DNA from 2 places in the Amycolatopsis sp. NPDC049688 genome. Region 2 is predicted to be linked to the other one. Evidence: riboswitches for the same ligand, from Rfam matches in the RefSeq annotation. Region 2 holds a riboswitch; the other holds the start of a gene.
The links. Region 2 has a riboswitch for thiamine pyrophosphate ahead of thiC (phosphomethylpyrimidine synthase ThiC). Riboswitches for the same ligand answer to the same signal wherever they lie in the genome.
Positions count from the first base shown of each region.

Region 1: it holds a riboswitch for thiamine pyrophosphate, as region 2 does, so the genes downstream of both, AB0J55_RS39945 (thiamine ABC transporter substrate-binding protein) here and thiC (phosphomethylpyrimidine synthase ThiC) in region 2, are expected to answer to the same signal.

Region 1 covers NZ_JBFANY010000020.1:24,208-39,236, reverse strand. Annotated here, with positions in the region: gene AB0J55_RS39990 (exonuclease SbcCD subunit D) at 1-448, shown strand, start outside; gene AB0J55_RS39985 (SMC family ATPase) at 445-3,396, shown strand; gene AB0J55_RS39980 (DUF1737 domain-containing protein) at 3,418-3,609, shown strand; gene AB0J55_RS39975 (AlkA N-terminal domain-containing protein) at 3,535-4,971, opposite strand; gene ychF (redox-regulated ATPase YchF) at 5,074-6,156, shown strand; gene AB0J55_RS39965 (winged helix-turn-helix transcriptional regulator) at 6,208-6,798, shown strand; gene AB0J55_RS39960 (hypothetical protein) at 6,795-7,262, shown strand; gene AB0J55_RS39955 (hypothetical protein) at 7,262-7,591, shown strand; gene AB0J55_RS39950 (4a-hydroxytetrahydrobiopterin dehydratase) at 7,954-8,235, opposite strand; TPP riboswitch at 8,268-8,374, shown strand; gene AB0J55_RS39945 (thiamine ABC transporter substrate-binding protein) at 8,395-9,447, shown strand; gene AB0J55_RS39940 (iron ABC transporter permease) at 9,423-11,099, shown strand; gene AB0J55_RS39935 (ABC transporter ATP-binding protein) at 11,099-12,106, shown strand; gene AB0J55_RS39930 (hypothetical protein) at 12,194-12,568, shown strand; gene AB0J55_RS39925 (roadblock/LC7 domain-containing protein) at 12,565-13,080, shown strand; gene AB0J55_RS39920 (ABC transporter permease subunit) at 13,083-13,961, opposite strand; gene AB0J55_RS39915 (ABC transporter ATP-binding protein) at 13,958-14,944, opposite strand; gene AB0J55_RS39910 (sigma-E factor regulatory protein RseB domain-containing protein) at 14,941-15,029, opposite strand, start outside.
Region 2 covers NZ_JBFANY010000019.1:61,579-76,607, reverse strand. Annotated here, with positions in the region: gene thiO (glycine oxidase ThiO) at 1-1,042, shown strand, start outside; gene thiS (sulfur carrier protein ThiS) at 1,042-1,242, shown strand; gene AB0J55_RS39230 (thiazole synthase) at 1,244-2,002, shown strand; gene AB0J55_RS39225 (MarR family transcriptional regulator) at 2,087-2,515, shown strand; gene thiD (bifunctional hydroxymethylpyrimidine kinase/phosphomethylpyrimidine kinase) at 2,576-3,403, opposite strand; gene AB0J55_RS39215 (phosphatidylinositol-specific phospholipase C domain-containing protein) at 3,509-4,519, shown strand; gene AB0J55_RS39210 (NADP-dependent oxidoreductase) at 4,516-5,439, opposite strand; gene AB0J55_RS39205 (helix-turn-helix domain-containing protein) at 5,531-5,926, shown strand; gene thiD (bifunctional hydroxymethylpyrimidine kinase/phosphomethylpyrimidine kinase) at 5,923-6,723, opposite strand; gene thiC (phosphomethylpyrimidine synthase ThiC) at 6,720-8,357, opposite strand; TPP riboswitch at 8,351-8,472, opposite strand; gene AB0J55_RS39190 (trypsin-like peptidase domain-containing protein) at 8,511-9,422, opposite strand; gene AB0J55_RS39185 (glycoside hydrolase family 15 protein) at 9,624-11,789, shown strand; gene AB0J55_RS39180 (peptide deformylase) at 11,842-12,420, opposite strand; gene AB0J55_RS39175 (DUF3263 domain-containing protein) at 12,576-12,884, shown strand; gene AB0J55_RS39170 (LytR C-terminal domain-containing protein) at 12,881-13,519, shown strand; gene AB0J55_RS39165 (AAA family ATPase) at 13,563-15,029, opposite strand, start outside.

The DNA of each region.
Region 1 (15,029 bases), on a different contig from region 2:
CTCGTTTTCCGAAGCGCGCCAACGCAAATCGGTCTGGCTGGTCGACCTGGACGAACACGGCCTGCACGACGTCCGGCGCCACGAACTGCCCGTGCCGAGAGCCCTCGCCACCCTCGAAGGCGACATCGAGGACCTCCTCGCGAACCCGGAACACGACCGCTACCTCGGCCACTTCCTCTCGGTCACGGTCACCGACCGCGTCCGCCCGGTCGACGCGATGCGGCGGCTGCGCGAGCGGTTCCCGTACGCCGTGCACCTGGAATGGGCGCCCGCGGGCGGCCACGCCGGCGTCCCGCTGCGCTACTCCGACGCCGTCCGCGGCCGGTCCGACATCGAGGTCTCGCGCAGTTTCCTCGACGACTGCCGCGGCGCCCCGCCGACCGAGCGCGAAGAGCGGCTCCTGTTCGAGGCCCTGGAGGCGGCCGACCGGGGGGCCCTCGCGAAATGAGGCTGCACAGGCTGGAGGTCGAAGCCTTCGGGCCGTACTGCGCACGCGAGGTCGTCGACTTCGACGTGCTCGGCGCCGACGGTCTCTTCCTCCTGCACGGCGAAACCGGCGCGGGCAAGACGACGCTGCTCGACGCGATCGCGTTCGCGTTGTTCGGCGTGGTCCCGGGCGCGCGCAACGAAGCCAAGCGGCTGCGCTGCGACCTCGCCGAGCCCGACCAGGTCACCGAGGTCGCGCTGGAGCTCACCGTGCAGGGGCACCGGCTGAAGATCGTGCGCAACCCCGAGTACCAGCGGCCGAAGCGCCGCGGCGAGGGCACGACCACCCAGCAGGCGCGGGTGTCGCTGAGCTGGATCGGCACCGCGCCCGCCGGCCTGGCGCCGGAGGGCCTGATCCGGATCGAGGAGGTCGCGCGCACGGTCGAGCGGCTGCTCGGGATGACCGCGGCCCAGTTCTTCCAGGTGGTGCTGCTGCCGCAGGGCGAGTTCGCCCGCTTCCTGCGGTCGGACACCGCCGAGCGCGAGAAGCTCCTGGAACGGCTGTTCGGCACCGAGCGTTTCGCCGACGTCGAACGCTGGTTCGCCGACCTGCGGGCCGAGCGCGGCCGTCAGCTGGAGACCCGGCAGCGGGACGTGCGCGAGCTGCTGGCCCGGTACGCGCAGGAGGCCCAGCAAGAGGTCCCCGATCAGGACGTGCCCGAGTGGGTCGACGCCGTGCTCGCCGAGGCGCAGGAACGAGTCGCGCAGGTGACGGCCGAGGAGGAGCGGGCGCGAGCGGCCGCGCAGCGGGCGGATGCGTACCTGCAGGAAGAACGCGCGGGCGCGGAGAAGATCCGCCGCGTCCGCACCGCACACCTGCGCCTGCTCGAGATCACCGAACAGGCGCCGCAGCGCGCGGAGTGGGCGCAGGAGGTCGCGGCGGCCCGCCGGGCGGCCGGTGTCGCCGTCGAGGCGGACCTGCTGGACCGGCGGGCCGCCGAGCTGACCGAGGCCGAGCAGACGGAGAAGGCCCGAGGCGCCCGGCTGCGGGAGTTCGGCACGCGGGCGACGGGCGACCTCAAGGCGCGTGCCGCCGCCGCGCGCGAGGAGGCAGGCGCGGTCGCGGAGCTGGTCGCCGAGGCCGAGCAGCAGGAGCTGGACGTCATGCGGCGCGACGACCGCAAGCTCGCCGCCGTCACGGCGCAGCAGCAGGCCGAGGCCCTGACCGCCGAGCTGGCCGCGATTCCCGGCCAGCTGGCGAAACTCCGCGCGGACGCCCTCGAAGCGGCCGAAGCCGAAGCGAAGCTCGACGGCGCGAAGGCGAAGGTCGACGAGCTGCGGGCCTTCGCGAAAGACGCGGCCGAGCTGCCCGAGGCCCAGGCGAAGGTCCAGCGGGGCGAAGCGAAACTGCGCGAGGTCGTCGACGCGCACCAGGCGGCCCGGCAGCGGCGGCTCGACCTGCGGGAGCGGCGGCTCGACGGGATGGCGGCCGAGCTGGCCGCCGCGTTGCCCGACGGCACGCCGTGCCCGGTGTGCGGGGCGGCCGAGCACCCGGCGAAGGCGACGCGAGACGTCGAGCAGGTCGACCCGGCCGAGGAACGTGCGGCCGAAGAAGCCGAACAGGCGGCGGACGCGGTGCGGCAGCGGGTCGTCGTCGCGCTGGAAGAGGCGAAGGCCCGGCTGGCCGGGCTGGCCGAACGGCTCGCCGGGCGCACGGCCGGGTCGATCACCGCCGAGCTCGCGGAGGCCCGGGCCACCGTCGCCGCGCTCACCGGGAAGGCGGCCGCGAAGGCGAAGCTGAGCCAGCAGGTCGTCCTGCTGGAGCGCGACCTGGAAGCCCGGACCGAACGCCTCCGCCAGGCCGAACAGGCGGCGATCGAAGCCACCACCGACGTCCGCGCCCTGGAGGAACGGCTGGCCGAGCGCGAGCGACGGCTGGTCGCCGGCCGCGGCGAGTTCGCCGACGTCGGCGCGCGGCGGACGCACCTCCTCAGCCTGGCTGAGGCCCTGGAAGCCGTCGCGGAGGCGCGAACGGCCGTCCTGGGCGCCCGCGAGCGGGTCGCCCAGCAGAAAACGCTGGTCGAGGCCGCAGTGCAGGCGAAGGGGTTCACGTCGCTGAAGAAGGCGCGGGCCGCGATGCTGCCCGACGAGCAGATCGAGAAGCTCGAGCAGGGCATCGCCGAGGCTGAGGCGGCCGCGGCGGGCGCGCGGGCGCTGCTCGCCGAGCCGGACCTGTTCGGGATCTCGCCGGACGACGTCGCGGACGTCGGCCGCGCGGCCGACGCGGCCCAGCTGGCCCGGGCGCGTGCCGATTCCGCGTATGCGGCGCTGCGGGTGGCCACGGCGCAGCACGAGGAGCTGACCCGGCTCGCCGCCCGGCTGCGCGAGACGCTCGCCGGGCTCGCGCCGGCCGAAGCGGAGTACGCCGAGCTGCGGGCGCTCGCCGACGTCGTCAACGGGCGCGGGCAGAACAGCCGCAAGATGTCGCTGCGCTCGTACGTGCTGGCGGCGCGGCTCGAAGAAGTCGCGGTGGCGGCCACGCACCGGCTGCAGACGATGAGCCAGGGCCGGTACTCCTTCGTGCACTCGGACGCGGCCGGGGCGCGCGGCACCCGCGGCGGGCTCGGCATCGACGTCCTGGACGACTACTCGGGCACCATCCGCCCGGCGAAGACGCTCTCCGGCGGCGAGTCCTTCCTCGCCTCGCTGGCCCTCGCGCTGGGGCTGGCCGACGTCGTGGCGGGGGAGACCGGCGGCGCGCTCCTGGACACGCTGTTCGTCGACGAGGGCTTCGGCACGCTGGACGCCGAAACCCTCGACGTCGTGATGAACATCCTCGACGAGCTGCGGGCCGGCGGCCGGGTCGTCGGGCTCGTGTCGCACGTCGAGGAGCTGCGGCAGCGCATCCCGACCCGGCTGCGGGTCCGCAAGGCCCGCACGGGCTCGACGCTGGAGGTGCGCGCCGGCTGAGCGCCCGGCCAAGATGAAGCCATGACCGACCAGCCGCCGAACGGCCTGCCCCGCTACCGCATGCTCACCGGCCCGGACGACGCGAAGTTCTGCCACCGCGTCAGCGAGGCCCTGGAACTCGGCTACCGCCTGTACGGCTCACCGGCGGCGACGTTCGACGGCGACCAGGTCGTCGTCGCCCAGGCCGTGCTTTGGCAAGGAAAACAAGGCTAGGTACCTCCCGGCGTAGGAACACCACGGTGTCCACGCCCGAGCCCGTTCGCCGAGCGTGTCCGGCGCGAGGCCCAGCGCCTCGGCGCCGCGGCGGACCTCGGGGTCGCCGGTGAGCAGGACGTCCGGGGCACCCAGGACGCGCATCAGCACGTGGTCCGCCGTCGACGCGTCGACGTACGCCAGCAGCTCCGCCCGCAGTTCGGCCGCCTCCCGGCCGACGTGGACGTCCAGGCGCCCTTCGGCCAGAGCGGCGGCGACGCCGGTGACGGTCTCGCCGAGCCCGGCCTTCGCGATCTGGGCCGCGGTCGGGAAGAGCCGGGTCACGCCCCACTCGCCCGGCACCTCCTCGCCCAGAGGCACTTCACGCAGCAGGGCGCGAAGCAGCACCTCCTCGCCGTCCACCGCTCCCGGCACCCGGACTCCCGGCATGGCCGCGACCAGCGGAGCCAGAACCGGGTCGCCGCCGAGGACGCGGGTGACGGCCACGGGGTCGGCGTCGAGGTCGAGCAGCCGGCGCACCCGGCTGACGGCGCTGCCGAGGTCGCGCAGGTCGGTGAGCATCAGCTCGCAGCGCACGTGGTCCGGCGACGGCGTCAGGCGCACCACGCCGGTGCCGTGCGCGAGCCGCAGGGTGCGCGCGTAGGACTCCGAAGTGACTTCCTCGACGTCCGGAATCGCGTTGTCCGCGAAGAAGCGAAGCAACCCCGAAGCGTCGAAGGGCGGCCGGAACGGCAGCCGCAGGCTGAGCCGCGTCCCGGTCACGTCGCTCTGCCGTCCCCGTCGTGAAGCAGCGAAGGCGCGAAGCTGCGAAGGCGTCGTCGCGAACACCTCGCGGATCGTCTCGTTGAACTGCCGCACGCTGGAGAAGCCCGCCGCGAAGGCGACGTCCGTCAGCGGCAGCCCGGACATCTCGATGAGCAACCGCGCCGAGTGCGCGCGGTGCGCCCGGGCCAGGGCCAGCGGGCCCGCGCCCAGCTCGGCGGTGAGCACCCGGCCGAGCTGGCGTTCCGAGTAGCCGAGCCGCCGGGCGAGGCCGGGGACGCCTTCGCGCTCGACGGTCCCGTCGGAGATCAGGCGCATCGCCCGCGCGGCCAGGTCGGCGCGCACGTTCCAGTCCGGCGAGCCGGGGACCGCGTCCGGCAGGCAGCGCCGGCAGGCGCGGAAGCCGTTGGCCTGCGCGGCCGCCGACGTCGGGAAGAAGCGGACGTTCTGCACCTTCGGCGTCGACGCCGGGCACGACGGGCGGCAGTAGATCCCGGTGGTGCGGACGGCCATGATGAACTGGCCGTCGAAGCGCGAGTCGCGGGCGGTGACCACGCGGTAGCAGCGTTCGGCGTCGCGCCAGAGGGTTTCGGTGACCATTGCTCCGAGCATGCCAGCAGGTCAGCGCCGTCGCTGGCGGAAATCCGCCACGGCGTTGGGTGCGTGGGGCGGGACCGGGGCCGCCACGTAGACTGCGGGGTCGTGAGCCTCACCCTCGGTATCGTCGGCCTGCCCAACGTCGGCAAGTCCACCCTGTTCAACGCGCTGACCCGCAACGACGTGCTCGCCGCGAACTACCCGTTCGCGACGATCGAGCCGAACGTCGGGGTCGTGCCGCTGCCGGACCCCCGGCTGGACAAGCTGGCCGAGCTGTACAAGTCGGAGAAGACGGTGCCGGCCGTGGTGTCCTTTGTGGACATCGCGGGCATCGTGAAGGGCGCGTCCGAGGGCGCCGGGCTGGGCAACAAGTTCCTGGCGAACATCCGTGAGGCCAACGCGATCTGCCAGGTCATCCGCGTGTTCGACGACCCCGACGTGGTGCACGTCGACGGCCGGATCGACCCGTCGAGCGACATCGAGACGATCAACACCGAGCTGATCCTCGCCGACCTGCAGACCCTCGACAAGGCCCTGCCGCGGCTGGAGAAGGAAGCGCGGACGAAGAAGGAGAACAAGCCCGCGCTCGACAACGCCCAGAAGGCGAAGGAAATCCTCGACGCCGGCCGCACGCTGTTCCAGGCGCAGAAGGAAGTCGACTTCGACGCGCTGCGCGAGCTGAGCCTGCTGACGACGAAGCCGTTCCTGTACGTCTTCAATGCGGACGAATCGGTGCTGACCGACGACGCCCGCCGCGAGGAGCTGACGAAGCTGGTCGCGCCGGCGGACGCGGTGTTCCTCGACGCGAAGGTCGAGGCGGAGCTGCTGGAGCTGGACGACGAGGAGTCGGTCCGCGAGCTGCTCGAGTCGGTGGGCCAGCCGGAGCCGGGCCTCTATTCGCTGGCCCGCGCGGGCTTCCACACGCTCGGCCTGCAGACGTACCTGACGGCGGGCCCGAAGGAATCCCGCGCGTGGACGATCCCGCAGGGCGCCACGGCCCCCCAGGCGGCGGGCGTCATCCACACGGACTTCGAGCGCGGCTTCATCAAGGCGGAGATCGTCTCGTACGACGACCTGATGGAGGCGGGCTCGATGGCGGCGGCGAGGGCCGCGGGCAAGGTCCGCATGGAGGGCAAGGACTACGTCATGGCCGACGGCGACGTGGTCGAGTTCCGCTTCAACGTGTAACGGTCAACTACTGATTGTTGTTTTCATTGGGCGCAGGATATACTGCGTCCAATGAAAGCTTCGCCGAGTCTCCTGCCGCTCCTGCGTTCGCGCATGCAGGGTGAGCTGCTCGCGATCCTCCTGCTGCACCCGGAGCGCGAGTACAGCATCACCGAGCTCGCCGAAGCCTGCGGAGTCTCGCCGACGGCCGTCCTGCGGGAGGTCGAACGGCTCGTCGAGGGCGGCATCCTGGAAGACCGGCGGGTCGGGCGGAGCCGGCTCGTCAAGGCCCGGACCGACACCCCGCTCTACCGGCCGCTGAGCGAGCTCATGGCGGTCACCTTCGGGCCGCTGCCGCTGCTTGCCGAGGCCCTTTCCGGTCTGCAGGGCGTGCGCGAGGCCTACATCTACGGGTCATGGGCTGCGCGCTACCTCGGTGAACCGGGGCCGCCGCCCGGGGACGTCGACGTCCTCGTCGTCGGCTCGCCCGATCCGGACACGCTCTTCGACCTGGCCGAGGACGTGTCGCGGCGGCTGGGCCGCGAGGTCAGCGTCCACCGGATCTCGCCCGAGTCGTGGGCGGCCAGCAGCACGGACCCGTTCGTCACCAGCGTGCGTGAGCGTCCGCTGGCCCCGTTGCTCCTCGACCAGGAGGCCCGATGACCCGGTGGAACCAGGGGCGCGCCACGGTCGACGCGCTCATCGCCCGCGGCTCCCTCGAACGCGTCCCGGCGTCGCGGGAGGCCGCGGAGGCGGAGATCGCCAGGGCCCGCACGCACGTCGCTTCGGCGCGGCAGCTGCTGGGCTCGGATCCGGAAGGCGCCTACACGCTGGCGTACGACGGCGCGCGCCGCGCGTTGGCGGCCGTCCTCCAGAACCAAGGTCTGCGCGCGACGAGCCGGGGTGGCCACATCGCCGTCTACGAAGCGGTTCTCGCGCAGCTCGATCCGCCGCTGGGGCCGCTGCTGCGTCCCTTCAACCGGATGCGGATCCGGCGCAACGAAGTCGCCTACCGGTCGTCCGAGGCGCCTTCGGTGACCGCCGCGGACGTGACGGCCGATGTGGCGAAGGTCGAGGACCTGATCGGGGTCGCCGAGAAGACGATCCCGAACATGTCGCGGTACTGATGGCGCCCCGCCCGCTGACCGCCACCGAGCGGACGACGCTGGACACGCTGCTCGCGAAGGACTTCCCAGGTGCCGCGGAACTGCGGGCGCAGGCCGCCACCGCCCGGGTGACCGGGCGGTGCGGCTGCGGGTGCCCGAGCATCAACCTGCAGGTCGACCGGACGCTGCCGGTCGCGGCGGTCGCCGACGACCCGGTCGCGATCGAAGCCGACGCACCCGGCGGCGGGCTCATCGTGTTCGTCGACGACGGCCGGTTGTCGTGCCTCGAGTACTGGACGACGGCCGACGAGCCGCCCGCCGAGTTCCCGCCGCCCGGGCGGATCCGCTAGCCGAGCAGGCCCAGCAGGGCGATCGCGATCAGCACCACCGCGGGGGCGAGGGCGTTGATCCAGGCGCGCTGAGCGGCGGTGGGGGCGGTGTTCATGGGCGTTCCCTACGGGCGAACCGAATGCTTCCGCAGGAACCTCGCGCCGATCATGCCCCGCGTTAGCGGCTGTGATCGAACTCTCAGCCGTCCAGGTGACGGCGGTGGCGGGCGGTGAACCAGAGCACCCCGCCGGCCGCCGCCACCATCGTCGCGAACGCCGCCGTGCCGACCACGATTGCCTGAGTCATCTGTGTCTCCCTCCCGAAGGTTGCGGTAACCGGGAGACGCCGGAGCGGCTTCATGGTGCACTCAGCGTAGCCAGGATCACAGCACCGCGTCGATCTGTTCGGCCAGGTCGAAGTCCTTCGCCGTCAGGCCGCCCGCCGAGTGCGTGGAGAGCCGGAACGTCAGCGTCCGCCAGCGGATGTCGATGTCCGGGTGGTGGTCGGCGGCCTCGGCGAGCTCCGCCACCCGGTTCACCACCTCGATCGCCCGGGGGAAGCTTTCCAGCTCCACCTCGCGGGAGATCACCGCGCCGGTGCGGACCCAGCCTGCGCGGAAGCCCAGCCGCCGGTCGGCCTCGGAGTCGCTCAAGATTTCCGTCATGTCTCCATCGTCCTGCGTCCTGGACTACGCTGCACGGTTGCCACGGGAGTCCGGTGAGCCGGGCTGAGAGGCGGGTCACCCGCGACCGTTCGCACCTGACCGGATCATGCCGGCGAAGGGAGGGCTGCCCTCCTCGTCCGGCGAAGTGCAGGAGGGTAGATGAAACGCAGGGCTGTGCGCGCCGCGACGGCCATCGCCGCCGTCAGTGCCGTCGCCGCGGCGTGCTCGCTGTCGGACGGGTCCGGTGGCACGCAGCAGACGCCCACCGTCACCCTCGTGACGCACGATTCCTTCCTGGCGCCGCAGGAGGTGCTCGACGCCTTCCAGAAGCAGTCGGGCATCAAGATCTCCGTGCTCAAGCAGGGTGACGCCGGCTCGCTGACCAACAAGCTCGTGCTGACGAAGGCCAACCCGATCGGCGACGTCGCGTACGGCGTCGACTCCACCTTCGCCTCGCGCGCGCTCAGCGAGGGCGTCTTCGAGCCCTACACCAGCCCGGAGGCCGACCGCGGGCCGCAGCGCTACGCCGTCGACCCGGAACACCGGCTGTCCGCGGTCGACGTCGGCGACGTCTGCGTCAACGTCGACACGAACTACTTCACCGCCAAGGGGATCCCGGCGCCGTCGACCTACGACGACCTGGCCGACCCGAAGTACAAGGACCTGCTGGTCGCCGAGGACCCCGCCACGGCGTCGCCCGGCCTGGCGTTCCTGCTCGGGACCATCGCCAAGTACGGCGAATCCGGCTGGAAGGACTACTGGGCGAAGCTGAAGGCCAACGGCGTCAAGGTGGTCAGCGGCTGGGAAGAGGCCTACACCAAGCAGTTCTCCGGCTCGTCCGGCAAGGGCCCGCGGCCGATCGTCGTCTCGTACGCGTCGTCGCCCGCCGCCGAGGTCGGCGACGACGGCAAGCCGCGCACCAAGGCGCTGCTCGACACCTGCTACCGGCAGGTCGAGTACGCCGGCGTGCTGGCGAACGGCAAGCAGGCCGACAACGCGCACAAGGTCGTCGACTTCCTGCTCTCCCAGCAGTTCCAGGCGACGGTCGCCGCCAACATGTACGTCTACCCGGCCCGCCAGGGCGTCGACCTGCCCGCGGGCTGGGCGCAGGTCGCGCCGCTGCCGCAGAAGCCGCAGACGCTGCCCGCGGACCAGGTGCAGGCGGGCCGCGAGAAGTGGATCGGCGAATGGCGCACGCTCGTGCAGCAGTGACCTCCGGGGGCTCCGCCACCCGGAGCCCCCGGACAGCGGCAGTGGCCCCGCCCCGGACGTCCCGCGGGTTCGGCTTGGCGCTGCTCGGGCTCGCCCCCATCGGGTTCCTGGTGGTGTTCTTCGCCTGGCCGGTCGTCGCGATCGTCGGCCGCGGGTTCGCCGACGGCGGCCTCGACGTCGTGCTCGGTGATCCACGGACCTGGCAGCTGGCCGCGTTCACCCTCGGCAGCGCGGCCGCGTCGACGGCCGTCGCGGTGCTGGCCGGGCTGCCGGTGGCGTTCCTGCTGGCCCGGGTGCGGCTGCCCGGCGTCGGCCTGGTGCGGACGCTGGTGCTGGTGCCGTTCGTCCTGCCGACCGTGGTCGTCGGGCTGGCGTTCCGCGCGCTGTGGCCGGACGGCGGCGTGCTGCCGATCGTGCTGGCCAACGCGTTCTTCAACGTCGCCGTCGTCGCGCGGACCGTCGCCGGGCTGTGGGCGCGGCTGGACGCGCGGACGACCGATGCCGCCCGCGCGCTCGGTGCCTCGCCGTGGCGGGCCTTCCGGTCGGTGACGCTGCCCGCGCTGGCTCCCGCGATCGCGTCCGCCGCGGCCGTCGTGTTCCTGTTCTGCGCCACCAGTTTCGGGGTCGTCCTCATCCTCGGCGGGGCCCGGTACCGGACCCTGGAAACCGAGATCTACCTGCGGACCGTCGACCTGCTGGACCTTTCCGGGGCGGCGGCGCTGTCGCTGATCCAGTTCGCGGCCGTGGTCGCCGCGCTGGTGCTCGGCGGGCTGGCGCGGCGGCGGAAGGAGGGCGCCCGGACCGGCTCGGGCCCGGCGCGGCGCCCCCGGGGTGGCGAGTGGTGGGTCGTCGGTGCCGCGGGTGTCGTGCTGGCCACGCTGGTGACGCCGATCGTCGCGCTGCTCGCCGAGTCCCTGTCCACAGAGGACGGATGGAGCTTCGCCGGGTACCGCGCCCTCACGAGCACCGGTGAGAAGGGGGCGCTGCAGGTGTCCGGCTGGGACGCCGCGCTGAACTCGCTGAAGGTGGCGATCGACGCGACCCTGCTCGCGATGGTCGTCGGCGTGCTCGCGTCCGTCGTCCTGGTGGCGTTGCGGCGCTCGCCGGCCAGAGCCGCGCGCGGGCTGGGCGAGACGATGGACGCCGTGCTGATGCTGCCGCTCGGGGTCTCGGCGGTCACCGTCGGGTTCGGCTACCTCGTCACGCTCGACGCGCTGCCCGGCGACCTCCGGACCTCGCCGTACCTGGTGCCGCTGGCCCAGGCGCTGGTGATCATCCCGTTGATCGTCCGGATGGTGCTGCCGGTGCTGCGCTCGGTCGACGTCCGGCTGCGGCAGGCCGCGTCGACGCTCGGCGCGAGCCCGCTGCGCGTCTGGCGTGAGATCGACCTGCCGCTCACCCTGCGACCGCTGGTCGCCGCGGCCGGGTTCGGGTTCGTCGTGGCGCTGGGCGAGTTCGGCGCGACGAGCTTCCTCGCCCGCCCGGCCGCGCCGACGCTGCCGGTCGCCGTCGCGACGCTGATGGCACGCCCGGGCGAGCTGAACAACCAGATGGCGTACGCGGCGTGCGCGCTGCTGATGCTCGTGACGGTGCTGGCCGTCGCGCTGATCGACCGGCTCGGGGCCGCCCGCGGCCGGGTGGGGGAGTTCTGATGGCGCTGTCGGTGCGGGACCTGACCGTCCGCTACGGATCGTTCACCGCGGTGCGGGACGTCCGGCTGGACATCGCCGACGGCGAGGTGCTGGCCCTGCTCGGCCCGTCGGGCTCGGGCAAGTCGACGCTGCTGCGCGCGATCACCGGCCTCGAGCCGTCGGCGCGCGGTGCGGTGAGCTGGGACGGCGAGGACCTCGGCGCGGTGCCGGTGCACCGGCGCGGCTTCGGGCTGGTGTTCCAGGACGGCCAGCTGTTCGCCCATCGCGACGTCGCCGCGAACATCGCGTTCGGCCTGCGGATGCACGGCGTCCCGCGCGGCGACTGGGCGCCGCGGGTCGCCGAGCTGCTGGCGCTGGTCGGCCTGTCCGGGTTCGAGAAGAGGCGGGTGACCGAGCTGTCCGGCGGCCAGGCGCAGCGGGTCGCGCTGGCCCGCGCGCTGGCGCCGGAGCCGCGGCTGCTGCTGCTCGACGAGCCACTGTCCGGTTTGGACGCCGGACTGCGCGAACAGCTGGCCATCGACCTGGCCGACCTGTTGCGCCGCAGCAAGATCACGACGCTGCTGGTCACGCACGACCAGGAGGAGGCGTTCACCCTCGCGGACCGGGTCGCGGTGCTCGACACCGGCGAGATCCGGCAGGAGGGCGCGGTCCGGCGCGTGTGGCGCAACCCGGCCGACGACGACGTGGCCCGCTTCCTCGGCGTGACGACGTTCGCCGACGGCGTCGCCGCGGGCGGGCAGGTGCGCACTGCGCTGGGAGACGTCACGCTGCCGGACGCCGGCGACGGCCCGGTGCGGCTGGGGCTGCGGCCCCACGCGCTCCGGGTGGCCGCCGAAGGTACTCCCGGTGAGGTCGTGGCGGCGGTGCACCGGCGGGCGCACGTGCGGCTGGTGGTCCGGCTGGAAAACTCCACTGTGGACGCGGTGGCCCCGGCCACGGCGGACCTGCGCGCCGGGGACGCGGTGCGGCTGGCGTTCGACGCGGACGGTGTCGCGCTGGTGGGCTGAAAGCGCTTTTTTACTCCGAACGGGGCCTGTTCTCTTCCTGATCGCGGCCTAGAGTGGCCGGACGCTGATCAACGAGGAGCCCTCTGGATGAACATCGACACGGCGCTGAAAGAAGCGATGACGATTGCCGGCGCGGTGGGCGCCGCGGTGGTCGACTACGACAGCGGGATGTCGCTGGGCTCGCTGGGCGGTGGTGACTGGCTGGACCTGGACGTCGCCGCCGCGGGCAACACCGAGGTCGTCCGCTCGAAGCTGCGGGTGATGGCCGCGTTGCAGCTCAACGACGACATCGAGGACATCCTGATCACCCTGCGCCGCCAGTACCACGTGATCCGGCTGATGGATCCGTCCAAACGGGACACATCGACGCTGTTCCTGTACCTCGTGCTGGACCGGGACCGGGCGAACCTGGCCATGGCGCGGCTGCAGCTCAAGCGCATCGAAGCCGATCTGGTCGTATGAGCGAAGCTCACGCGGAACGTGCCGCGCTGCCCAAACGCGGGAGCACGCCGGTCTGGCCGGACGCGCGGCGGGTGGCGTCGGCGGTTTCCCCCGAGGATGCGGCCAGGACGAGCGCGGCGCTGCGGGACATCCGCGGCCGGATCGACTGGAAGAACGTCAAGGGACTGCTGGCGGCCAGCCGGGACGGGCTGCTGCTGTGCAGCGACACCCGCGACATCGAGGACGACAGCGTGGCCGCGATGGCGGCCTCCGCGGTGGGCCTGGCCGTCCAGTTCACCGGCCGGGCCGGAGTCGGTGCGCCGCGGGCGGCCATCTTCGAAGGCGCGGACGGCCACGTCGGCGTTTTCCCCACGAAGGAGGGCATCCTGCTGGTCGTGCTCGGCGAGCGGGACACCACCATGGGCCTGTTCAACGTCGCCGCGAGGCAGGCGTTGTCCCTGTTCCAGGAAGCAGTCGCCGACCGGCGGGTGCGCAGTGTCCGTGACATCGCACCCGCCGACGGGAACCGCTGATCTCAACCGTCCCGGGTGGACAGCCGGGCGTACGCCAGCGAAAGCCCGATCACGATGTAGCAGACGGCCCGGAGGGCTCCTTCGCCGAGCAGCTGCGTGCCCATCGGGTCCTGCAGCACCTCCGCCGGCGCCACCGACCAGTTCTGCGTCAGCAGGAACGGGTGCAGCCAGTCCAGTGAGGACAGGAACCCGAGGATGGTGAACACGATGTCCGCCGCCAGCACGGACGCCACCACCAGCATCGGGTGCTCGGTCCAGCTGGACAGCGCCAGCGCCACCGCGCCGACCGCCCACATCTGGAGCACCACCCAGCCCGCCACCAGCAGGATCCGCGCCAGCGCGCCACCCAGCGACAACGTCGTGCCCGACAGCGTGAACAGCGAATCCGTGCCGTTGATGATCAGCCCGGTCACCACGCCCGTCACGCACATCGCCAGCACCGCGGCCACCGACACGGTCGCGACGCCGAACGCCTTCACCGCCAGCAGCCGGCCCCGGCCGACCGGCGCGATCAGCCAGCCGCGCAGCGTGCCGTGCGCGGTCTCGCCCGCGATCGCGTCCGCACCCGCCATGGCCGAGGCCAGCGGGAGCAGCAGCGCCAGCGACATCACGATCGCCGCGATGGGCAGCACGAACGCGTTGTTGACCGCGGACGCCAGCAGCGCCCCGCCGCCGTTGTCCGGGCCGCCGCCGTTGTCCGTCGGGTCGTTGACCAGCGTCAGGCCGATCCCGATCACCACCGGGATCAGCGCGAGCAGGCCGAGGACGGCCAGCGTCCGCGGCCGCCGGAAGATCCAGCGCAGCTCCGCGGCCAGCAGCCGGGGCAGCGGCACCGTGTCGTGGCCCGTGCGGGCCGCCGGTGCTTCGAGAACCGCCGTCATTCCGATCCCTCCCCGGTGGATTCGGTCAGCCGCGCGAACAGGTCTTCCAGGCCGGTGCGCGCCCGCGTCGCCTCGTGGACCGCGACCCCCGCGCCCACCAGGACCTGCAGCACCCGCGGCGCTTCCGCCGCGGTGAGGTCGGCCCGGACGCCGTCCGGCGTGAGCCGGGCCCCGATCCGGTGCTCCCGCAGCACTTCCATCGCCTGTTCCGCGTCCGGCGTGCGGACCAGCAGGGCCGCGTTCCCGGACTCCAGCAGCTCCGCCAGCTCGCCCTGCGCGACGACGTTCCCGCTCTGCAGCACGGCCACGTGCGTGCAGGTCGCTTCGACCTCGGCCAGCAGGTGCGACGACACCAGCACGGTGACGCCCTCGGCGTGCAGCTCGGCGACGATCCTGCGGATCTCCCTGGTACCCGCAGGGTCGAGGCCGTTGGTCGGCTCGTCGAGCACGACCATCTTCCGCGGCACCAGCAACGCCGAAGCGAGCCCGAGCCGCTGCTTCATGCCGAGCGAGTACCCCTTGTACCGCCGTCGCGCGGCCCCGGTCAGCCCGACGCGCTCCAGCGCGGAGTCCACAGCGGACGGAATCCCGGCCGAGGACAGCCGCGGTTCCGCCGCGGCGAAGCGCAGCAGGTTGTCGCGCCCGGACAGGAACGGGTGGAAACCCGGCCCCTCGACCAGCGCGCCGACGTCCGGCAGCGCGTGCGCGGCCGCGTCCGGCATCGGGCGGCCGAGCAGCTCGACCTCGCCCTCGGTCGGCCGGACCAGGCCGAGCAGCATCCGGATGGTCGTCGTCTTGCCCGAGCCGTTCGGCCCGAGCATCCCGACCACCGCCCCCTGCGGGATGTCGAGGTCGACGTGGTCCACCGCGACTGTGCTGCCGTACACCTTGCGCAGGCCCCGGGTGCGCGCGGCGAGCGGGACCGCCGGGGCGGACGCCTCCGAAGAGACATCCGCCCCGGACTGGACAGCCGTGCTGGTCACTTCTGGCCCAGCGCTTCGTACAGGACCTGCTCCGGCACCGCACCGGCGGCGAACCGGCCGTCGTCGGTCAGCACCGCGGTGCCCA
Region 2 (15,029 bases):
GATCGGCCTCGCCGCCGCGTGGCGCGCCGCCGCGAAAAACCACCAGGTCACCCTGTACGACCCCGAACCCGCCCGCGGCGGTGCGTCCTGGCTGGCCGGCGGCATGCTCGCGCCCGTCACCGAGGCGTGGCCCGGCGAGGAGGACGTCCTCCGCCTCGGTGAGGAGTCGCTGAAACGGTGGCCGGATTTCGCGCGTGACCTGCGGGAAGAGGGCTTCGATCCGGGGCTGGCCGGGCACGGGACGCTCGTCGTCGCCTTCGACAGCGCCGACGCCGGCTACCTCGACATCCTGGCGGCCCACCTGCACGAACTCGGCCGCGCGGCCGAGCGGCTCACCGGCCGGGGAGCCAAACGGCTCGAACCGGGCCTCGGATCCGTCCGAAGCGGACTGCACGTGCCCGGCGACCTGGCCGTGGACAACCGGAAACTCCTGCAAGCCCTATACGCGGCGTGCCACCGGCGAAACGTCCGGTTCGTGCGAGAGCGCGTCGAAGAACTCCCGGACGCCGAAGCCGTCGTCCTCGCCGCGGGCGCCTGGACCGGGCGCCTGCACCCGCTGCTCGCCGACGCCGTCCGCCCGCTCAAGGGCGAAATCCTCCGGCTCAAGGCCCGCCGCGGCTGCCTGCCGCCGCCTGCGCACACCGTCCGGGCCGTCGTCGAAGGCCGCCCGATCTACCTCGTCCCGCGCGGTGACGCCGAGCTCGTCCTCGGCGCCACCCAGTACGAGGCCGGGTTCGACCGGGCCGTCACCGCCCGCGGGGTGCGTGAGCTGCTCGAAGGCGCCGAACGCGTCTTCCCCGCGATCACCGAGTACGAACTGGCCGAGACCGCCGCGGGCCTGCGGGCCGGCAGCCGGGACGCGCTGCCGTACCTCGGTGCCTTGGACGGCGGGGTTTTCGCCGCGACCGGGCACCACCGCAACGGCCTGCTGATGGCCCCGGTGACCGCGGACGCCGTGGTCGCCTGGCTCGAGGGGGACGAGCCGCCGGACGGCACCGCGGCCGCGTCCCCCGCCCGCCTGCACCGGAAGGAGCACGTGTGATGGAGATCAAGCTCAACGGCGAGTGGACGGCGTTCCCCGACGACGCCACCGTCGCCGACGTCCTCGACGCCACCGGCGGGCAACGGCCCGGGATCGCGGTCGCGGTCGACGGCGTCGTCGTCCGCCGCGCCGACTGGGCGGCCACCACCGTGCCCAAGGGTGCGGTCCTCGACGTGCTCACCGCGGTCCAGGGAGGCTGAAGTGGACGAAGAACCCCTGGTCATCGGCACGACCAAGCTGACGTCCCGGCTGATCATCGGCACCGGCGGCGCGGCCAACCTGGCCGTGCTGGAACGCGCGCTGGTGGCGTCCGGCACCGAGCTGACCACCGTTGCCATGCGCCGCGCCGACGCCGAAGGCGGCTCCGGCGTCATCGAACTGCTCAAGCGGCTCGGCATCGAGCTGCTGCCGAACACGGCGGGCTGCCGGACGGCCGCCGAAGCCGTGCTCACCGCCCAGCTCGCGCGGGAGGCCCTGGAAACCGACCTGGTCAAGCTCGAGGTGCACGCCGACGACCGGACGCTGCTGCCGGACCCGATCGAAACCCTCGACGCCGCCGAACGGCTGGCCGCCGACGGGTTCACCGTGTTCGCCTACACGAACGACGACCCGGTGCTCGCGCTGCGCCTGGAGGAGGCCGGCTGCGCCGCGGTGATGCCGCTGGGCGCGCCGATCGGCACCGGGCTCGGGATCCGGAATCCGCACAACATCGAGCTCATCGTGTCGCGGGCGGGTGTCCCGGTCATCCTGGACGCCGGGATCGGCACGGCGTCGGACGCGACCCTCGCCATGGAGCTCGGCTGCGCCGCCGTCCTGCTGTCGACCGCGGTCACCCGGGCCGCCGATCCCGAGCGGATGGCCGCGGCGATGCGCTCCGCCGTCGTCGCCGGTCACCTGGCCCGGGGCGCCGGGCGGGTGCCGCAGCGTTTCTGGGCTCAGGCGTCGAGTCCACCCCGGTGAACCAGGGCGCCTTCACGCCGAGTGTGCACCGCCAGCCCGTAAGGTGGACGGCATTTCCGGGGCACAGGGCAGAAGGAGCCAGCCGTGACGAGCACATCGGTCCAGGACGTCTCGGGCAGGTTGTACCTCGCCGTGGGCAGGCTGTCCCGGTCACTGCGGCAGGCCGGTGTGCCGGGGCCGGGCCACGGCGCCATCTCGGCGCTGGCGACGCTGGTCCACGCGGGCCAGCTCCGGCTCGGTGACCTCGCGGCCAAGGAGGGGGTGGCCGCGGCGACCATGTCGCGGATCATCGCGTCACTGGTCGAGGCCGGGTACGTCAGCCGGGAGTCCGACCCGGTCGACCGCCGGGCGTGGCTGGCGAAGGCGACCGAAGAGGGCGAGCGGCTCGTCTCCGGCGTCCGGTCGACGCGCGTGCAGGAGCTGAACCGCCGGCTCGACCGGCTCTCGCCCGAGCACCGCGAAGCCCTGACGGCGGCGATCCCGGCCCTCGAAGCCCTGATCGCGGACGACTGAGCTACCCGCTGCCGCTTGGCCAAGGATCAGCAAACGCAGGGACGGTAACCGGACACGTGCTCAGCGCTCCTCGGGAGCCAGCCGCCAGAAGGCCGAGACCGGGCCGACCTTCGCGCCCATCGGGTACGCGTGCTCGACCGCGTGCGAGACGAACCACTTGCCGTAGCGCGCGGCCTCGACCACCGGCATCCCCTTCGCCAGGCCCGCCGTGAGTGCCGACGCCATCGTGTCGCCCGCGCCGTGCGTGTGCGGGGTCGAGTAGCGCTTGCCCGGGAGCTCCACGAACGTCGAGCCGTCGAAGAGCAGGTCCACGCACTCCGGGTCGGCCTGGAGGTGGCCGCTCTTGACCAGGACGTACTTCGGGCCCATCCGGTGCAGCACGACCGCCGCGGTGTGCATGCCCTCGCGGTCGGTCACCGTCATCCCGGTGAGCAGGCGGACCTCGTCGAGGTTCGGCGTCAGCACGGTCGCGCGCGGCAGGAGCTCGTCGCGCAGGGCGTGCAGCCCCGCCTCGTCGAACAGCGGGTGGCCGTGCATCGACGCCGCCACCGGGTCGACGACGAACGGGATCTCTTCGTCCCGGCCGATGCCCGCCTTGTCACACGCCGCCGCGACGGCGTGGATGATCTCGGCCGAAGCCAGCATGCCGGTCTTCGCCGCGCCGACGCCCATGTCCGCCGCCACGGCCTCGATCTGGCCGGCCACGATGTGCGGCGGCAGGTCGGCGCGGTCGTGCACGCCCAGGGTGTTCTGCACGGTGACCGCGGTGACCGCGACCAGGCCGTGCACGCCGCAGGTCAGGAACGTGCGCAGGTCCGCCTGCAGCCCGGCGGCGCCGCCGGAGTCCGACCCGGCGATGGTCAACGCCGTCGGAAGGCTCGTCGTCATGGTGGTTTCCCGACTTCTGGTCTAGGCCAATCAGCCTCTTTTGCTTCATCAACAGTCAACCACGGTGGGACATTGTGAACGTTACTCACGTTCGAAGGAGCCTGGATGAAGCTCTTCTCGGTGGCACTCCTCACGGCCGCGCTCACGCTCTCCGGGGCGACCGCCGCCAACGCCGACAGTCCCAAGCTTTCCCACGTCACGACCGTCGGCGTGCACAACACCTACGACCCGGCGGCGTACGGCTACCTCGCCCAGGCGCTCGACGCCGGGTCGTCGCTGATCGAGCTCGACGTCTGGCCGGACTTCTTCACCCACGAGTGGAAGGTCAGCCACTCGAACCCGTTGGGGAACAACAACAACTGCGTCGCGGCGACTTCGGCGTCGCAGCTGTACTCCGGCGGCACGAACAAGAACCTGGAGTACTGCCTCGACGACATCCGGATCTGGCTGGCCGCCCACCCCGGGCACACGCCGATCACTTTGAAACTGGAGATGAAGACCGGCTTCTCCGACAACACCGGCCTGGGCCCGGACGAGCTGGACGCCACGTTCCGTTCGCACCTCGGCAGCGTCGCCTTCCGCCCGGCCGAGCTCCTCGGCGGCTACGCCACGCTCGACGACGCGGCCAAGGCGGACAACTGGCCGTCCGTGGACGCGTTGCGGGGGCGGGTGATCACCGAGATCATCCCGGGCACGGTCGAGGAGGGGAACCCGACCGACACGCTGCACACCGACGTCGAGTACGCGCGCTACCTGGTGGGGCTCAAGAACGCGGGCAAGCTCGGTGACGCGAACATCTTCCCGACCGTGCACGGCGCGGCCGGCGGTGACCCGCGGGACAAGTACACCGCCGACCTCAAGCCGTGGTTCGTCGTCTTCGACGGCGACGCGAACGCGTGGGTGACCCAGACCGGTCCGTGGTGGTACGACGCCAACCACTACTACGTCGTGATGACCGACGGGCAGAACGTCGCCCCGGCCATCGACGCCCACAACCCCACGGTCGACCAGGCCAACCAGCGCGTCGCCGACCTGGCGAAGCAGCACGCGTCGGTGGTCACCTCGGACTGGACCGGGCTCACGACGGTGCTGCCCCAGGTGCTCGCGCGGGGTTAGACGGTCAGCACGAGCTTGCCGGAGACGCGGCCCGATTCGCCGAGCTCGTGCGCCTTGGCGACGTCTTCCAGCGGGAAGGTCCGCTCGACGCGGACCTTCAGCTGACCGGCTTCGATCAGGTCGACGAGGCCGGTCAGCCCGCCGCGGTCGGGTTCGACGAGGATCCTCCTGGTCCGCACGTTCCTGGCTTCGGCGGCCTTTTCGACCCGGTCGCCGACCCCGCTGGGCACGCCGATCAGGAGGCCGCCCTCCTTGATGGCGGGCAGCCAGCGCAGGTCGCTCTCCTCGCCGACGAGTCCGAAGTAGACGTCCACATCGGACGCGGTCGCGCCTTCGTCGTGGTAGTCGATCGGTTCGTCGACGCCGAGCTCGCGCAGGAATTCGTGCTTCTTCGCGCTGGCCGTGCCGATGACGTGCGCACCGCGCGCCTTGGCGATCTGCACGGCGAGGTGCCCGACCCCGCCCGCGGCGGCGTCGACGAACGCGCGTTGTCCCTTGTGGACATCGGCGACGTCGACGAGTCCCTGCCACGCGGTCAGCCCGGCCAGGGGCAGCGCGGCGGCCTCGGCGAACGACAGCCCGGCGGGCTTGCGCACGAAGTGCCGCGAGGGTGCGGTGACGTATTCGGCGTAGGCGTTGGCCGGGCGCGGGAACCACGGCATGCCGAGGACCTCGTCGCCCTCCTGGACGCCGGTCGCGCCGAAGCCGGCCTGTTCGACGACGCCGGCGACGTCCCACCCGACGGTGAACGGCGGCTCGCCAAGGAACCCGCCACCGCGCCGCACCTTCCAGTCGACCGGGTTGATCCCGGCGGCCCGCACCCGCACCAGGACCTCCGTCGGCCCGGGTTCGGGGCGCGGTGCCTCGGTGACGCGGAGCACCTCCGGTCCGCCGAGGGCCTGCTGGGTCACGATGCGCATTGCTTCACTCCTTCTGCTTCGGGGTCGCCTCCATCCTCGGATCGCCGGTCACTTTTCGCCAGAAGGCACTTATCGGTATAGTAGGTACCTGATGGATACCACCTGTGACCAGGGCGGACCCTGGGATGTGTACCTCCGCAACTGCCCGTGCCGGGACGTGCTGGATCTGCTGGCCAACAAGTGGACGGCCCTCGTCCTGGGCGCACTGGCCCGCGGCCCGCACCGCTTCGGCGAGCTGCGCCGCGCGGTCGACGGGATCAGCCAGAAGATGCTGACCCAGAACCTCCGCCAGCTGGAGCGCGACGGCTTCGTGACGCGCACGGTCTACCCGACCACGCCACCGACGGTGGAGTACGCGCTGACGGAGATGGGCGCGGAGGTGGGCGCGCACCTGATCGCGCTGAGCAACTGGTCGCAGGCCAACTTCGGCCGCATCCGCACGGCCCGCGAGGAGTACGACGGCCGGGAGCTGGAACCGGTCCGCTAGTCCTTGTCGAGCACCCAGAACGGCGAAACCGGGCCCACGCCCGCGCCCAGCGGGTAGGACTCCGCGACGCACCGCTCGATGAACCTCTTGCCCGCCGCCACCGCGTCCGGCACCGAGGCGCCCTTCGCGAGCGATGCCGTGATCGCCGACGCCAGGGTGTCGCCGCCGCCGTGGGTGTTCTCGGTGACGTAGCGCGGTCCGCTGAGGGAGATGTACTCGCGGCCGTCCGACAGCAGGTCCACGCAGTCTTCCGTGCCCTGCATGTGGCCGCCCTTCACCAGGACCCACTGCGAGCCGAAGGCCAGCAACGCCTCCGCCGCCTCGCGCTGGGAAGCCGGGTCCACGACATTCACCCCGGTCAGCAGCCGGACCTCGTCCAGGTTCGGGGTGATCAGCGTCGCGCGCGGGAACAGCTCCGTGCGGATCGCCTCCAGGGCGTCCTCACGCAGGAGCGAGTGTCCCGTCATCGAAGCCGCCACCGGGTCGACCACGAACGGGAACGGCCCGACTTCGTCCAGGGTCTTCGCCACCGCCCGGATGATCTCCGCCGTCGCCAGCATCCCGGTCTTCGCCGCGTTGACGCCCATGTCCGACGCCACCGCCTTGATCTGCGCGGTGACGACGTCGGCCGGGATCTCCGTGAAGCCCTGCACGCCCAGGGAGTTCTGCACGGTGACCGCCGTCAGCGCGACCAGACCGTGGACCCCGTTCGCGAAGAACGTCCGCAGGTCGGCCTGGATGCCCGCACCACCGCCGGAGTCCGATCCGGCGATGGTGAGGGCGGTCCTCGGTGTCACGGCTGGACCACCGGCAGGTAGACCTGGCCACCGGACTCGGTGAACTCGGCCGACTTCGAAGCCATGCCGGCCTCGATCGCCTCCACAGTGGACAGACCGTGTTCCTCCGCGTACTTGCGGACGTCCTGGGTGATCCGCATCGAGCAGAACTTCGGGCCGCACATCGAGCAGAAGTGCGCGGTCTTGGCCGGCTCGGCCGGCAGCGTCTCGTCGTGGAACGAGCGGGCGGTGTCCGGGTCCAGTGACAGGTTGAACTGGTCGTTCCAGCGGAACTCGAAGCGCGCCTTGGACAGCTCGTCGTCCCACTCCTGCGCGTACTTGTGCCCCTTGGCCAGGTCCGCGGCGTGGGCGGCGATCTTGTACGTGATCACGCCGGTCTTGACGTCGTCGCGGTTGGGCAGGCCAAGGTGCTCCTTCGGCGTCACGTAACACAGCATCGCCGTGCCGTACCAGCCGATCTGGGCCGCGCCGATGGCCGACGTGATGTGGTCGTACGCCGGGGCGATGTCCGTCGCGAGTGGACCGAGGGTGTAGAACGGCGCTTCGCCGCAGAGCTTTTCCTCGAGCTCCACGTTCTCCTTGATCTTGTGCATCGGCACGTGACCGGGACCCTCGATCATCACCTGGACGTCGTGCGAACGCGCGATGTGCGTCAGCTCGCCGAGGGTTTCGAGCTCGGCGAACTGGGCGCGGTCGTTGGCGTCCGCAATGGACCCCGGACGCAGGCCGTCGCCGAGGGAGAACGTGACGTCGTACTGCCGGAGGATCTCGCAGAGCTCCTCGAAGTGCGTGTACAGAAAGGACTCCTGGTGGTGCGCCAGGCACCACGCGGCCATGATCGACCCGCCCCGGCTGACGATCCCGGTGACGCGCCGCGCGGTCAGCGGGATGTAGCGCAGCAGCACGCCGGCGTGCACGGTGACGTAGTCGACACCCTGTTCGCACTGTTCGACGATGGTGTCGCGGTACACCTCCCACGACAGCTTTTCCGGTTCCCCGTTGACCTTTTCGAGCGCCTGGTAGATCGGCACGGTGCCGACCGGGACCGGCGAGTTGCGGATGATCCACTCCCGCGTCTCGTGGATCCGCTTGCCGGTGGACAGGTCCATGATCGTGTCGGCGCCCCAGCGGGTCGCCCACACCATCTTGTCGACCTCTTCCTCGACCGACGACCAGACGGCCGAGTTGCCCATGTTGGCGTTGATCTTCACCAGGAAGTTCTTGCCGATGATCATCGGCTCGGACTCGGGGTGCTTGCGGTTGACCGGGATCACCGCCCGCCCGCGGGCCACCTCGTCGCGCACGAATTCGGGTGAAACCCGTTCGCGCGCTGCGATGTACTCCATTTCGCGGGTGATGACGCCCTGTTTGGCCCAGCCGAGCTGGGTGTTGTGCTCGCGCCCGTCGGCCCAGCCGGCGCGCAGCCGGTGCAGTCCACTGTGGACGTCGATGGTGACTTCGGGATCCGTGTACGGGCCCGAAGTGTCGTAGACGTCGAAGTGTTCTCCGTTGGACAGATCGATCCGGCGCGCGGGGACCCGCAGCCCGGATTCGGTCTGGTGGTACACCTTGCGCGAGCCGGTGATCGGCCCGGTCGTGACGTTCAGGGCAGCATTCTCTTCCAAAGCCGTCAACGACTTTCACTCCCTACGCCGGCATTACCCGGTCAGGTTCATGCGGTCGGTGACACCGGGAGAACCCCAGTCACCCTCTCAGCCCGCCATGGCGCGAGCTCCCGCGTTGGTGTTGTGCCACCGACCATGCCACGCCGGAGCGCGATACTCAAGTCACCCGACCAACTCCGCCGGAGTGGCGTAGACGTCGACCATGGCCCCGTTGCGCAGCACGGTGATCGGCAGCGGGGTGCCGATCACTTCCGCGAACAGCTGCCGCTGGATGCCCTGGGCGTCCGAGACGTGGGTGCGCCCGACCGTCAGCACGAGGTCGCCGGCGCGCAGGCCCGCCCGGTCGGCCGGGCCGCCGGACACGACTTCGTGCACCCGCAGCCCGGCGCGCTGCCCGGTGCGCTCGGCGACGTCGTCCGGCAGTGGCGCGGGCACGCCGACCACGCCGAGGTACGCCCGCCGCACCCGGCCTTCGACGACGAGCGTGTCGATGATCCGCCGCGTGGTCGCGTTGATCGGCACGGCGAGCCCGAGCCCGATCCCGGCGACGGCGGTGTTGACGCCGACGACCCGCCCGGTGGAGTCGGCGAGCGCGCCGCCGGAGTTGCCCGGGTTGAGCGCGGCGTCGGTCTGGATGACGTCCTCGATCACGCGGGTCGTGCGCCCCTGCCGCACCGGCAGCGCCCGGCCGAGCGCGCTGACCACGCCCGCGGTGACGGTGCCGGAGAAGCCGAGCGGGCTCCCGATGGCCACGACGAGCTGCCCGACGACGAGCCCGTCGGCGTCCCCGAGCACGGCGGCCGACGGCGTCTCGCCGCGCGCCCGCAGCACGGCGAGGTCGGACAGCGGATCGGCGCCGACGACGTCGAACGGCACTTCGCTCCCGTCGGCGAAGGTGGCGACGCCGCGCCGGTGGTCGCTGACGACGTGGGCGTTGGTGAGCAGGTGCCCGTCCTCGGCGAAGACGACGGCGGAACCGCTCCCGCGCGCGAGCTGCACCCCGGCGACGTGCGGGGTGACGGTCGCGGCGACGGTGCTGACCGCGCGCGAGTAGGCGTCCATGGCCTCGTCCATGCGTACCTCGATTACAGCGTTGCAGGTACTACAATTCTGCGCCCGGAAATCGGCCCGGGACGTTCGCTGTCCGTGAACCGGTTCACCGGACCAGTGACGGTCAGTGGTTCACCGGATCGGACCATGCGCCGGTGAAGGATCGGCGGCAGACTCCCAAGTCGCTTCTGTAACGGTGCAGAAGCGATCTTCTGTGGGGTTGATATGCGAAAACTCATCTTCGGCGCCCTCGCCGGGGTGCTGGTCACCGGCCTGGTCCCGGCGACCGCGGCGGCTCAGGGCGAGGCTCCCGGCGCGCCCGGGGCCCATCCCAGCTGGCTGCCCGCGAACAAGACCGGGTTCGGCACGGCCCGCGACCGGTCGAGCAACGTCTGGTTCACCCTCCAGGGCGGCCAGATGTCCGAGGTCTACTACCCGGACCTGTCGACGCCCAGTGTCCGCTCGCTGAACTTCGTCGTCACGGACGGCCGCAGCTTCGCCGTCACCGACTACTCGGCGAAGTCCCAGCAGGTGCGGCGCACCGACGACGACAGCCTGACCTACGAGCAGACCATCACCGACGACCAGCACCGCTGGCGGCTGCGCAAGACCTACGTCACCGACCCGGCCGCCACGACGGTGCTGGTGGACGTCGACTTCCAGTCGCTGACCGGGCGGCCCTACCAGCTCTACGCGGTCGCCGACCCGGACCTGACCAACGACGGCTCCGACGACTCGGCCGCCCGCCGCGGTGACGCCGTCACCGCGCAGGACGCCACGAACGCGGCCGCGCTCACCGCGAAACCCGCGTTCACGAAGACCAGCGTCGGCTACGCGGGCGCGTCCGACGGGAACACGCAGCTCGCGAAGACCTTCAAGCTGGCGCAGTACGACACCGCGGGGAAGGGCAACGTCGTGCTGACCGGGCAGACGGACGCCGACGGTCTCCGCCACCGGCACGTCACCCTCGCCCTCGGCATGGGTGCGAAGGCCGCCGACGCGCTCGCCAGCGCGCAGGCGTCGCAGCGACGCGGCGTCCGCGAAATCACGCGCGCGTACGACCGCGGCTGGCAGCAGTACCTGCGGGGGATCAGCAAGCCGCCGTCGTCGCTGAAGACCGACGCCGAGCGCGACCTCTACCGGGCGTCGATGCTGACGCTCGCCGCCAGCGAGGACAAGCACCACCCGGGTGCCTTCATCGCGTCGCCGAGCATGCCGTGGCGGTTCGGGAACAACGACCCCGAATGGTCGCCGTCCGGGACCTACCACCTCGTCTGGCCGCGTGACCTCTACCAGATCGCGACCGGCCTCGCCGCCGGCGGCGACACGGCGGCGGCGAACCGCGCGGTGTCCTACATGTTCGGCACGCAGCAGCAGGCCGACGGGCACATGCCGCAGAACAGCCGCGTCGACGGCGTCCCGTACTGGACGTCGATCCAGCTCGACGAGACCGCGTTCCCGATCGTGCTGGCCCAGCAGCTCGGCCGGACCGACCTGTGGCCCGGCGTCCGCAAGGCCGCCGACTTCATTCTGGGTTATCGCGGGCCGAACGGGCAGGCGTCGCCGTACACCCAGCAGGAACGCTGGGAGGAGCAGGACGGCTGGTCCCCGTCGACCATCGCCTCGGTGATCGCCGGGCTCGTCTGCGCCGCCGACCTCGCTTCGCACAACGGTGCCGCGGCCGACGCGGCGCGGTACCTCGCCGCGGCCGACAAGATGAAGGCCGACCTGCCGAAGCAGACGATCACCACGAACGGGCCGCTGTCGAAGGACCCGTACTTCGTCCGGCTCACCAAGGACGCCAACGCGAACAACGGGACGACGTACAACCTCGGCAACTCGAGCGTGACGATGGACCAGCGCGCAGTCACCGACGCGGGCTTCCTCGACCTGGTCCGGCTCGGCATCTACCGCGCCGACGACCCGGTGATCCGCAACAGCGTGCGCGTGACCGACAAGGACATCGCCTTCACCACGCCGACCGGCCAGTTCTGGCACCGCTACACGAAGGACGGCTACGGCGAGCAGGCCGACGGTTCGCCGTGGGACTACACGTTCCCGGCCGAGAGCCGTACGACGTTCGGGCGGCTGTGGCCGCTGCTCGCCGGCGAGCGCGGCGAGTACGAGCTGACGCTCGGCGATCCGGCGTCGGCCGCGCGGCGGCTGCGTGACCTCGGCCGGGTGAGCAGCTCGGCGGAGACCATGCCGGAGCAGGTGTGGGACGAGAACCCGCCGTCCGGGCAGACCGGCTTCCCGGCCGGCACGCCGAACACGTCGGCGACCCCGCTGGCCTGGACGCACGCCCAGTACGTCCGGCTCGCCTGGGACGTCAAGGCGGGCTCGGTGCTGGAGACGCCTCGCGTCGTCCGCTGCCACTTCCTCGGCTGCTGACCACTCTTGAAACGACGAAGGGCCCCTCGTGCGCGAGGGGCCCTTCGCGGGTTCAAATGACGGCGCCGTCGTCCTCGGGGGTGCGCGGGGGCAGCCACTTGTTGCCCGGGACACCCCATTTGTTGTGCTTCAGCATCTTCTTCGCCGCGCGGGCGTGCCGGCCGACCAGGCGGTCCAGGTAGATGTACCCGTCCAGGTGATCGGTTTCGTGCTGCAGGCAGCGCGCGAAGTAGCCGGTGCCCTCGACCTCGATCGGGTTGCCGTCGAGGTCGGCGCCGGTCACCTTCGCCCACTTCGCGCGGCCCGTCGGGTACGACTCGCCGGGCGCCGAGAGGCAGCCCTCCCAGTCGTCGTCCGGGTCCGGCATGGTCTCCGGGATCTCCGACGTCTCCAGCTTCGGGTTGACGACGACGCCCTTGTGGCGCACGCCCTCGTCGTCCGGGCAGTCGTAGACGAACACCCGCAGGTCGAGGCCGATCTGGTTGGCCGCGAGGCCGACGCCCTCGGCGGCGTACATCGTCTCGAACATGTCGTCCACGAGCGTGCGCAGCTTCTCGTCGAACTCGGTGATCTCCCGAGTCGGCTGGTGCAGCACGGGTTCGCCGGCGATCACGATGGGGTGGATGGTCACGGCGAGCCAGTTTAGTCGGACCCCTCTGGTAGACCTGCATCAGACCGTGACGCGCCGACGTCGATGCCCACGTCGGTGCGTGCTTCCGTGGTTGAATGGCGCCCGCGGAAGAGCTAGGTCTGAATCGCCAGGACGCCCGATTGAGAGGGACTCGGATGGACGCCGCGGAGTCGATGGCTGAGCCGCAGCCGTCGCCGCCGAAGCCCGTGCCCGGCCTGACCGAACGCGAGGTCGAGATCCTCGCTTTCGAGCGTCAGTGGTGGCGGCACGCCGGGGCGAAGGAGAACGCCATCCGCGAACGCTTCGACCTGTCTGCCACGCGCTACTACCAGCTGCTCAACAAGCTGCTGGAGAAGCCGGAGGCGATCGAAGCCGACCCGATGCTGGTGAAGCGGTTGCGCAAGACGCGTGCCGCCCGCCAGCGCAAGCGAGGTGCCCGGCGACTGGGGATCGAACTGAAATGAGCGTTTTTTCGGGCATGTCCCGGCCGATGAAGGCCGCGGGCGTCGCGTTGGTCGGGGTGGCGATCATCGCCGCAGTCATCGGCGGGATCACCGCGCTGGGCGGTGGCGACGGATCGAACGAGGCCGGGCCGAGCGGGACGCCGACGCAGCCGGGCTCGTCCTCGGTGCCGCCTTCGACGTCTTCTTCCGCGACACCGCCGTCGACCTCGACCACGGCCGGCTCTTCGTCGCCCACGCCGTCGCCGACCTCGCCGGCCCCCGGCGGGCCGGGCTCGACCGCCCCGGGGCAGCCGGGGCAGCCCGGTCAGCCGGGTGGTGACCAGCAGGCGTCCAACAAGTGGGTGACCGTCCGGGTGTTCAACAACTCGACGATCAAGGGCTTGGCGGACCGGGCGGCGGAGGACTTCCGCGGCGCGGGCTGGAACGTCAACGAGGTCAGCAACTACTCCCAGGGCATCATCCCGACGACGACGGCGTACTACCGCCCGGGCACCGACGAGGAAGCCGCGGCCAAGCAGCTCGCGCAGGAGTTCGGCATCAAGGCCGAGCCCCGCTTCGAAGGCATCCAGAGCGCGAGCCCCGGGGTGATCGTCATCGTGACGAAGGAATACCAGAGCGGCCACAAGGGCAGCTGAACTTCCGGAAAAAGGCGGCCGTCGAGGTGACGGCCGCCTTTTTTCATTCGCCGGTCTGGGCCTTCGCGTAAGCCTCGAGGGCCGCCAGCTGGGCCGGGTCGAGGCTCGGCCGGACCGTCTTCCTCGCCGTCTCCAGGTGCGCCGCCGTGACTTCGTGGGCCTCCAGCGACTCGCGCATCGCCGTCAACGCCGCTTCGCGGATCAGCGCCGCGCAGTCGGCGGCCGAGTAACCGTCCAGAGTGGACGCCACCGCGGCGAGGTCGACGTCCCCGGCCAGCGGGGTGTTCTTCGAGCTGGCCGCGAGGATCGCCGCGCGGGCCTCGGCGTCCGGCGGCGGCACGTAGACGCGGCGCTCGAGCCGTCCCGGCCGCAGCAGCGCCGGGTCGACCAGCTCCGGCCGGTTCGTCGCGCCCAGGACGACGACTTCGCGCATCGGCTCGACGCCGTCGAGTTCGGTGAGCAGCGCGGCGACCACCCGGTCGGCGACGCCCGAGTCGGACGACTGGCCGCGGCGCGGGGCCAGCGCGTCGATCTCGTCCAGGAAGATCAGCGCGGGCGCGGCCTCCGCGGCCCGGCGGAACAGTTCGCGCACCGCGCGTTCGGACTCGCCGACCCACTTGTCCATCAGCTCGGCGCCCTTGACCGCGAAGACGTTCAGCGCGCCGGTGCCGGCCAGCGCCCGCACGAGGAACGTCTTGCCGCCGCCGGGCGGCCCGTACAGCAGCACCCCGCGCGGCGGCTCGACGCCGAGCCGGGCGAACGAGTCCGGGTACCGCAGCGGCCACAGCACGGCTTCGGTGAGGGACTGCTTGACGTCGACCATGTTCCCGACGTCGTCCAGGGTCAGCCCGCCGGTGGCCAGGTTGTCCGAAGTGGACATCGAGACCGGGCGGACGGTGGCCAGCGCGTCCAGCAGGTCCTGCTGCGAGATGCGCGGCTCGTCGGTGTCGCGCTGGCGCAGCGCGGCTCGCAGCGCGGCGTCCCGGCGCAGCGCGATCAGGTCCGCCGCGACGAAGCCCGGCGTCCGCTCGGCGAGGACACCGCAGTCGATGCCCTGGTCGAGCGGGACGTCGCGGAGCAGGACGTTCAGCAGCTCACGGCGGGTTTTCGCGTCCGGGAGGGCCAAGCCGAGCTCGCGGTCCAGCAGGTCCGCCGAGCGCAGCCGCGGGTCGGCGGACTCCGCGCGGGCTGTCGTCGCGACGACGGCGAAGCGCTCGCGTTTGAGGGCTGACCTCAGTTCCTCCAGCACGACGGTGGCGACCGGCGGCGGCGTGGCCGCGGGCAGCAGGGCGTCGACGTCGGTGAGCAGGAGGACCGACGGGCCTTCGGCGGCGTGGATGGCCTCGCGCAGGCGCGCGACGGCGACGTTCGGGTCCAGCACCGCGAGGTTCGGCGCGGCCAGCGGGATAATCTTGATGTCGGCGTCGTGGGCCACCGACCGCACGAGTGTCGACTTGCCGACACCCTCGGGGCCGGACAGCAGGACGCCGAGGTGGGCGGGCGCGCCGAG